Shinella zoogloeoides: one gene and its partner. The protein of the gene in region 1 interacts with the protein of each later gene in a pairwise test. Links are inferred from orthologs where the notes say so. Each region holds a gene or a part of one and is shown on either strand. Other genes may lie near its edges.

Region 1 (3,993 bases):
GGCGATCACGACCAGGTGGAAAACCGCATCATCGAACTGCCGGCGGGCGTGACCGGCTCACAGCTCACGGAAGCGGCCAATTTCCTCAATGCGCACCTTGCCGGCAACACGCTGGTCGAGGCCCGCGCGCAGCTTGAGCGCCTGCGTGGCGAAATCAGCGGCGAGCTCGATAAACTGTCGCAGGATCTCGTCGAACGCGGGCTTGCCGTCTGGTCCGGCGGCTTCGAGGAGGCTAAGCCGACGCGGCTCATCGTGCGCGGCCGGGCGAACCTGCTCGAAGGCCTCGCCGGCGCGGAGGACATCGACCGCCTGCGCATGCTCTTCGACGATCTGGAGCGCAAGGACAGCCTGATCGAGCTCCTGAACCTCGCCGAGACGGGGCCGGGCGTACGCATCTTCATAGGCTCGGAAAATAAGCTCTTCTCGCTCTCCGGTTCCTCGCTCATCGTCGCGCCCTATCGGGACAGCGACGAGAAGATCGTCGGTGCCGTCGGCGTCATCGGGCCGACGCGGCTCAACTATTCCCGTATCGTGCCCATGGTGGATTATACGGCCCAGCTCATGTCGCGGCTTTCGCGCTGAAGCGTATCGCGCAACGTGCGTAGCGGTTTGCGAGAACGGCATGCGGCGACAGAACCGGCCTTTCGGGGCATCAGCCCTTGATTTTTCAGGCTCAAAGCTCGATATCGGGCGCAACCCCCTTAAATATGCAATTCGGAGTACGTCATGACCGACGAGAGCAAGAAACACGGACCTGACGAGGCGGTGGAAAACAAGGTCGCCGCAGAAGCCTACGCTGCGGAAGAAGCTGCCGCCGAGGCGGAAGCGCCGGCCGAGCCCGATCCGATCGAGGTGCTCAAGGCCGACAACGCCGACCTCAGGGACAAGTATCTGCGCCTAGCCGCCGAGATGGACAACCTGCGTCGCCGCACCGAGCGCGACGTGAAGGACGCCAAGTCCTATTCCGTCGCCGGCTTTGCGCGCGACATGCTGGCCGTGTCCGACAATCTGCGCCGCGCGCTCGATGCCATCCCGGCCGACGCGCTCGAAAGCGGGGATGCCGGCCTCAAGGCGCTCGCCGAAGGCGTCGAGATGACCGAGCGCTCCATGCTCGCCGCGCTGGAGCGTCACGGCGTGCGCAAGCTCGATCCGATGGGCGAGAAATTCGATCCGAACTTCCATCAGGCCATGTTCGAAGTGCCGAACCCGGAGGTCGCCAACAACACGGTGGTCCAGGTCGTGCAGGCCGGCTTCGTCATCGGCGAGCGTGTGCTGCGCCCGGCCATGGTGGGCGTATCCAAGGGCGGCCCGAAGGCCCCCGCCGGCGAGGCGAGCGCCGCACAGGCCTGATAGGCCCTTTCGACGATCAGGACGCCCGCAGCAGCAATGGTGCGGGCGTTTTTCTTGGCCGGGCGATGACGACCGGCAGGCATTCTCCATCCCGAAAGGAAGGCCGTGTCGGAAACCGTGTGGATCATCGCGCTCGGCGCGATCGTCGCGGGCTTCGTGCAGGGCCTGTCCGGCTTCGCCTTCGGCCTCGTTGCCATGTCTTTCTGGGCTTGGACGATCGAGCCGCAACTGGCAGCCGTGCTCGTCGTATTCGGGGCGCTGACGGGGCAGGTGGTCGGCGCACTGTCCGTCCGGCGCGGCTTCAGCCTGCCGGTTCTCCTGCCCTTTCTCGTCGGCGGCCTTGCCGGCATCCCGATCGGGACGGCGATCCTGCCGATGCTCGATGCGCGGCTTTTCAAGACCGTGCTTGGCCTCGTGCTGGTCGTCTGGTGTCCGATCATGCTGTTTTCGCGTGCGCTGCCGCCGGTCCGCTTCGGCGGTCGGCTGGCGGACGGCGCGGCCGGCCTGGTCGGCGGCGTCATGGCCGGCCTCGGCGGCTTTTCCGGCCCGGTGCCGACGCTCTGGTGCACGCTGCGGCAGATTGACAAGGACACCCAGCGCACGGTCATCCAGAATTTCAATCTGGCGACGCTCGCCGTCACCATGGCGACCTATTTCGCCACCGGCATGGTCAAGGTCGAGATGGTGCCGATGTTCGCCGTCGTCGCCCCGGCCATGCTTTTGCCGACCCTGCTTGGCAGCCGGCTCTATATCGGCATCAGCGAAGCGACCTTCCGCCGCATCGTGCTCGGGCTTCTGACGGCCTCGGGCGCGGCGATGCTCGCCGCCACGCTGCCGCCTCTCTTCGCATCTGCATGAGCCGAACGAAAACCGCCGCAGGACGTTGGTCCGCGGCGGTTTCGGTAGGCGATCGATAGTGGTGCCTACGCGGCCTCAGGCCGCGTTGGACGCCTGTTCCTCGCTGAGGCAGGCGTAGACCGCGCTCTCGCTGTCGGACGCGCGCAGCTTGGCGACCATGGCAGGATCGCGCAGCACGCGGGCGATGCGGGAGAGCGCCTTCAGATGGTCCGCCCCGGCGCCTTCCGGCGCCAGAAGCAGGAAGACGAGGTCGACCGGCTGGTCGTCCAGCGCCTCGAAGTCAACGGGAGTCTCGAGCCTCGCGAAGAGGCCGGTGATCTGCGTGAGTTCCTTCAGCTTGCCGTGCGGGATGGCGATGCCATTGCCCACGCCGGTCGAACCGAGCCGCTCACGCTGAAGGATGACGTCGAAGATCTCACGTTCCGGAATTCCGGTGATCTTTGCCGCTTTCGTTGCCAGCTCCTGAAGCAGTTGCTTCTTGGAATTGGCCCTCATCGCCGGAATAATCGCACTTTGCTGCAGCAAACCTGCCAATGCCATGCTCTTGTCCTCGTGCGCTGCGTGAAGGGTTTGAAGAAACGTGGTGCCGCTTTCCGGCACCACGATCCCGTCACTCAGCCTTTGATATTGGCTGCGTCGATCCAGCCAATATTGCCGTCGTTGCGTCGGTAGACGATATTGAGCTGCTCCGATCCGGCGCTGCGGAAGAGAAGAACCGGGTCGTCCGTCATGTCGAGCGCCATGACGGCGCTTGCGACGGACATGGTCCGCAGTTTCTTCGTGCTTTCCGCAACGATGGTCGGTGCGTAGTCCTCGGGAAGCTCATCGTCTTCGTCGGGGACCGAATCCATCACCGTGTAGGCCACTTCTGCAAAGGCGTCGTGACCATTGCCGTTGTGGTGTGCCTTGAGTTTGCGCTTGTAGCGGCGCAGGCGCTTCTCGATCCGTTCGGAGGCCGATTGGAAGGCCGCCAGCGGATCGTTTGCTTCGCCATTTGCCTGCAAGGCCATGCCCGTATCCAGGTGGATCTTGCAGTCTGCGCTGTACCGCGATCCCGCCTTTTCCACGGTGACCTGGCTCGAATATCCTCCGTCAAAATATTTGGTTACGGCTTCTCCCATCTGCTCTTCAATGCGCTGACGGAAAGTTTCGCCGATTTCCATATGTTTACCGGATACACGCACACTCATGGAGGTTTCCTCTCGTTCGTGATTTGCGTGCAACAGTCTATGCCAACCTCATCCACGTTCCAAGCGTTTCAAGCATGCGATGGATTTTGCGTCGCATGCGGCAAAAAAAGCGGGGATATGTCTGGGATGCCGGTCTGCCTTCTCTTCAGAATTGGGGCGCGCATTAGCCCGTCCCGATGGTGAAGTCAATCGGTGGGTTCAGCCATCGTTAACTTCTTGAGGGGTGAAACGCTGATTTCCACGGCTTGGTTTCAGGAGAGGGCAGCCTTGGCGAGCGCCCGTTTTTCGCGCCGCCGCTGCACGGACGAGGGGATGTTCATCGCCTCGCGATACTTGGCCACCGTCCGGCGGGCAAGATCGACGCCGCCCTTGCGCAGCACGTCGACGATATCGTCGTCGGAGAGCACCGCATCGGGCGCCTCCTGCGCGATCATGGTACGGATGCGGTGTCGCACGCTCTCGGCTGAGTGGGAATCGCCGCCCTCCGCCGAGCCGATCGACACGGTGAAGAAATATTTGAGTTCGAAGAGGCCGCGCGGCGTCAGCATGTACTTGTTTGAGGTAACGCGGCTTACCGTCGATTCGTGCATCTTGA
Region 2 (5,121 bases), on another replicon or contig:
TGGTCAAGCCCGGCATCAAGGAACGTTTCGCGGCGCTGCGCGCCATGGGTATCCGCACGGTCATGGTGACCGGCGACAACCCGGTCACCGCTGCCGCCATCGCCTCGGAGGCCGGCGTCGACGACTTCCTCGCCGAGGCCACGCCGGAGGACAAGCTCGCCTATATCCGCCGCGAGCAGCAGGGCGGCCGCCTCATCGCCATGTGCGGCGACGGCACCAACGACGCCCCGGCGCTCGCCCAGGCGGATGTGGGCGTCGCCATGCAGACCGGCACGCAGGCGGCCCGGGAGGCAGCCAACATGGTGGACCTCGATTCCAGCCCCACCAAACTCATCGAGATCGTCGAGATCGGCAAGCAGCTCCTCATGACCCGAGGCTCGCTCACGACCTTCTCCATCGCCAACGACGTCGCGAAATACTTCGCGATCATTCCGGCGCTGTTCGTCGCGACCTATCCGGCGCTCGACGCGCTCAACATCATGAACCTCGCCTCGCCGCAATCGGCCATCCTCTCGGCCGTCATCTTCAACGCGCTGATCATCGTGGCCCTCATTCCGCTGGCGCTGCGCGGCGTCGCCTATCGCCCGGCGGGCGCGGCCGCCCTGCTGCGCCGCAACCTCCTCGTCTACGGCCTCGGCGGCCTCGTCCTGCCCTTTGCCGGCATCAAGGCTATCGACCTTGCCGTCAGCGCCCTACATCTGGTGTAATCATGCTGAACCATCTTCGCCCGGCCATCACCCTCGTCCTCGCCCTGACCGCCCTTCTCGGCCTTGCTTATCCGCTTGCTGTGACGGGTGTCGCGCAGGTCGTCATGCCCTCGGCCGCCAACGGCTCGCTCATCGAAAGGAACGGAGCCGTCGTCGGCTCCGCCCTGATCGGCCAGGCCTTCGCCACGGACCGGTATTTCTGGCCGCGTCCCTCCGCGACGGGCCCCGACGCCTATAACGCGGCCGCCTCCTCCGGCTCGAACCTCGGCACGACGTCGGCCAAGCTCAAGGAGCGCGTCGAGGCCGATATCGCCCGACTGGAGACGGCAGGCATCGCGACCCCCGTCCCGGCGGACGCGGTGACGACTTCCGGCTCCGGGCTCGACCCGCACATTTCCCCCGCCTTCGCCCGAGCGCAGGTCGCGCGGGTGGCAAAGGCCCGGGGACTTTCGGAAACGGACGTGGCGAACCTCGTCGAAAACCGTATAGAAGGTCGGCTTTTCGGGAGCATCGGCGAACCCCGGGTGAACGTGCTACAGCTCAACCTGGCGCTCGACGCGCACGGAACATGAGAGTGAGAATGACGGACAACGACCGCGACGACAGTCGCAGACCGGATCCCGATGCATTGCTTGCCCTGGCGGAGAAAGACCGCCGGGGCAAGTTGACCGTTTTCCTGGGCGCAGCGCCGGGCGTCGGCAAGACCTACGCCATGCTGGCGCGCGCCGGGCGCCTCAAGGCCGAAGGCGTGGATATCGTCGTCGGCCTCGTGGAAACCCACGGGCGCGGCGAGACGGCCGCCCTCATCGACGGCCTTGACGTGTTGCCGCGCCTGCGCGCCGCCCATCGCGGCAAGGAGCTCGAGGAGTTCGACCTCGACGGCGCGCTCGCCCGCCGCCCGCGCATCGTGCTCGTCGATGAGCTTGCCCATTCCAACCCGGAAGGAAGCCGGCATCCGAAGCGCTACCAGGATATCGAGGAACTGATTGCCGCCGGCATCGATGTGTGGACCGCCCTCAACATCCAGCATCTCGAAAGCCTCGCCGACCTCGTGGCGCAGATCACCGGCGTGACGGTGCGCGAGCGCGTGCCCGACACCGTCCTGAAGAAGGCCGACGAGGTCGTGCTGGTCGACCTGCCGCCGACGGAGCTGATCGAGCGGCTGAAGGAGGGCAAGGTCTACCTGCCGGAAAGCGCAAGCCGCGCCGTCGACCGCTTCTTCCGCCTCGGCAACCTGACGGCGCTGCGCGAACTTGCCCTTCGCCGCACGGCCGACCGGGTGGACGACCAGATGGTCGACTACCTCAAGCAGAACGCCATCGAAGGCCCCTGGGCGGCCGGCGAACGGCTGCTCGTCTGCGTCGGACCGGACGAGCTTTCGGAAAAGGTCGTGCGCGTGGCAAGCCGCCTCGCCTCCGGCCTCAACGCGCCGTGGATCGTCGTCTCCATCGACCGGGCCGACCGCGAGGTGGAAACGACCGAGCGGCTGCAGCGCATGGAAGCGCTCTTCCGGCTCGCCGAACAGCTCGGCGCCGAGACGCGCCGGGTGGTGGGAAACGACTTCGTCGAGGAGATCCTGAAGCTCGCCCGCCGCGAGCACGCGACGCAGATCGTGATCGGTGCGAAACGCCATCGCGGCTGGACGCGTTGGCTCTCGCCGTCGCTGCCCGACGCGCTTTCGCGCCGCGCCGCCGGGCTGGGTGTCTATTTCGTGACGCCGGAGAAGACCGAAAAGCCTGCGCCGCCGCCAGTGCGCCTTCCGCTCCTCAACATCGCGTCCCTGCGCCAGTCCGCCCTGATCGCCGCCGGCCTCACGGCCGCCACCGCCGTCGTGGGCAAGCTGGTCTATATCTTTGCGGAACTGCCGAACATCTCGCTGCTTTTCCTGCTCGCCGTTCTCGGCGCCGCGGTGCTGGGCGGCTATGCATCCGCCTTCATCGCCGCGCTCCTGTCGGCGCTCGCCTATAATTTTCTGTTCATCGATCCGCTGCACACCTTCACGATCACCGCGCCGCACGAAGTCTTCGCGCTGATCGTCTTCCTGTGCGTCGCGATCATCGCCGGCGGGTTCGCCTCACGCATCAAGGAGCAGGCGGAGGTCGCCCGCGTGCGCGCCACCGCGCTGCAGTCGCTCTACGATTTCTCGCGCAAGCTCTCGACCACCGCCAAGGCGGACGACGCGATCTGGGTGGCGGTCTCGCATCTCCAGGCAAGCCTCAAGCGCAACATCGTTCTCCTCTTGCCCGACAAGGGCGACCTCAAGGTCGCCGCCATCTGGCCGCCGGATACCGAACTCGACGTCACGGATTTCACCGCCGCGCGCTGGACGCGCGACAAGCAGGAGACCGCCGGATTCGGCACCGGCACCCTGCCGAACAGCCGCTTCGAATTCCGCCCCCTGATGGGGCCGCACGGGCTGGTCGGCGTTTGCGGCATCCAGCAGGTGGTCGATGAACAGCTCGATCTCAACGCCGAACGCGCCCTCTCCGCCATCCTCGACCAGACGGCCATCGCGCTCGATCGCGCGCGGCTTTCGGAAGAAAGCGTCGAGCAAGCAGCGAAACTCGAGGGCGAGCGATACCGCGAGGCGCTGCTGTCCTCGATCTCGCACGACCTGCGCACGCCGCTCGCCACCATCATGGGCGCCGTCACGAGCCTGCGCCAGCTTGGCGACAAGATGAGCGCCGAGAGCCGCACGGACCTGCTCCAGTCCATCGAGGAGGAGGGCAGCCGCATGAGCCGGTTCGTCTCCAACCTGCTCGACATGACGCGCATCGAATCCGGCACGCTGAAGCCGAAAACGGATTGGGTGGACGTCGCCGACGTCGTGCAGTCCGCCATCGAGCGGGCGCGAAAATACTTCCCCGGCAAGCCGATCGAGACCGGCATCGCGCCGGACCTGCCACTTGTCGAGGGCGACAGCGTGCTGCTCGGCCAGGTCCTGTTCAACCTGCTCGACAATGCCGTGAAATATGGCGGCGACGAACCGGTCAACGTCTATGCCCGCCGCGACGGGCAGGATGTGCTGATCTCCGTGACCGATCTGGGCAAGGGCATCCCGCCCTCTGAGATCGACCGCGTCTTCGAGAAATTCTATCGTCGCGGCAAACCGGACGGCCGCGCGCCCGGTACGGGCCTCGGCCTTTCCATCGCCCGCGGCTTCGTCGAGGCGATGGGCGGCAAGATCCATGCGGAAAGCCCGGCGGTGAAGAAGAAGGGCACGCGCATCGTCATCCGCTTCCCGGTGAGCGACAAGACGAAGGCTGACAAGGCGAAATGACGAACGAGCGCATCCTCGTGGTGGACGACGAGCCGCAGATCCAGCGGTTCCTCAAGCCTGCCCTCAAGGCGGCGGGCTATGACGTGGTCGAGGCCGCGACGGGCGGCGAGGCGCTGAAGGCTGTGGCGACCGCCGCGCCGGACCTCGTCATCCTCGATCTCGGCCTTCCCGACATGGACGGCAAGGATGTCGTCACGAACCTGCGCGGCTGGACGACCATTCCGATCATTATCCTTTCCGCGCGCGAACGGGAAAGCGAGAAGATCGCCGCCCTCGATCTCGGCGCCGACGACTATATCGAAAAGCCCTTCGGCATAGGCGAGCTCACCGCCCGCATCCGCACGGCCCTGCGCCACCGCGAGCGCGCCGCGGCCCCGCCGGCCACCCTGTCCACCGACGGCCTCGTCATCGACACGGTGCGGCGGATCGTCTCCCGCAGCGACGAGGCGATCCGGCTGACGCCGAAGGAATACGACCTCCTGACCCTGCTTGCCCGTCATGCGGGCCGGGTCGTCACGCACAAGACGCTGCTCACCTCTGTCTGGGGACCGGCGCACGGCGAGGATCTCCATTACCTGCGCGTCTTCATCGGCCAGCTTCGCCAGAAGATCGAGCGCGACCCGACGAGCCCCACCATCGTGCGCACGGAACCCGGCGTCGGATATCGGCTGGTGGTGGACCAGGAATCCTGACACCGCGATCGTCGGCGGGCTTATAACAGCAGCACCTTAAACTTGACTATGCAAATCATGTTAAGCTATTCCTGTCCGGAATTCTGCGCGGGGTGATTGCCGCGCCTATTGAAGGAAGAGGGATGGCGGCCGCATTCGGCAATGCCGGAAGGACGATCGGCGACGGCTGCGGGAACGGTTCCCCGCGCCGGGAAGGCATGGCGCCGTGAAGGAGGTAGATGCAACCTCGCTGCTCTACGCCGCCCATCGCCCTGCCCTCGTGCGCTATGCCGCGCGCATCGTCGGCTCGCGCGAGGCGGCGGAGGATATCGTCCAGGACGCCTTCATCCGCTTCTCGCCGGCACGGACCCACGGCACGTCCGCCAGCCAGACGCTCGCCTATCTCTACCGGATCGTGCGCAATCTCTGCTTCGACCTCATCAAGCGGCAGAAGATCGAAATG

What was found.
Region 2: the proteins of ptsN (region 1) and Q9316_RS22040 interact in binary tests that used the Escherichia coli proteins (3 or more experiments, as listed by UniProt). The link is inferred for Shinella zoogloeoides from one-to-one orthologs.

What each region holds. Positions count from the first base shown.
Region 1 is NZ_CP132311.1:5,363-9,355, forward strand. What follows is about bases 1,017-3,993. They hold ptsN (PTS IIA-like nitrogen regulatory protein PtsN), read right to left. Parts: upstream 2,749-3,993; coding sequence 2,284-2,748; downstream 1,017-2,283. Other genes in these bases: grpE (nucleotide exchange factor GrpE), read left to right, coding at 1,017-1,350; Q9316_RS00925 (sulfite exporter TauE/SafE family protein), read left to right, coding at 1,456-2,208; hpf (ribosome hibernation-promoting factor, HPF/YfiA family), read right to left, coding at 2,823-3,398; rpoN (RNA polymerase factor sigma-54), read right to left, coding at 3,650-3,993. Outside these bases: heat-inducible transcriptional repressor HrcA, read left to right, coding at 1-582; more of grpE, read left to right, coding at 727-1,016. UniProt on the Escherichia coli protein: Seems to have a role in regulating nitrogen assimilation.
Region 2 is NZ_CP132312.1:343,884-349,004, reverse strand. What follows is about bases 981-4,187. They hold Q9316_RS22040 (sensor histidine kinase), read left to right. Parts: upstream 981-1,287; coding sequence 1,288-3,987; downstream 3,988-4,187. Other genes in these bases: Q9316_RS22035 (response regulator), read left to right, coding at 3,984-4,187; kdpC (potassium-transporting ATPase subunit KdpC), read left to right, coding at 981-1,279. Outside these bases: potassium-transporting ATPase subunit KdpB, read left to right, coding at 1-707; more of kdpC, read left to right, coding at 710-980; more of Q9316_RS22035, read left to right, coding at 4,188-4,679; Q9316_RS22030 (RNA polymerase sigma factor), read left to right, coding at 4,885-5,121. UniProt on the Escherichia coli protein: Member of the two-component regulatory system KdpD/KdpE involved in the regulation of the kdp operon. KdpD may function as a membrane-associated protein kinase that phosphorylates KdpE in response to environmental signals.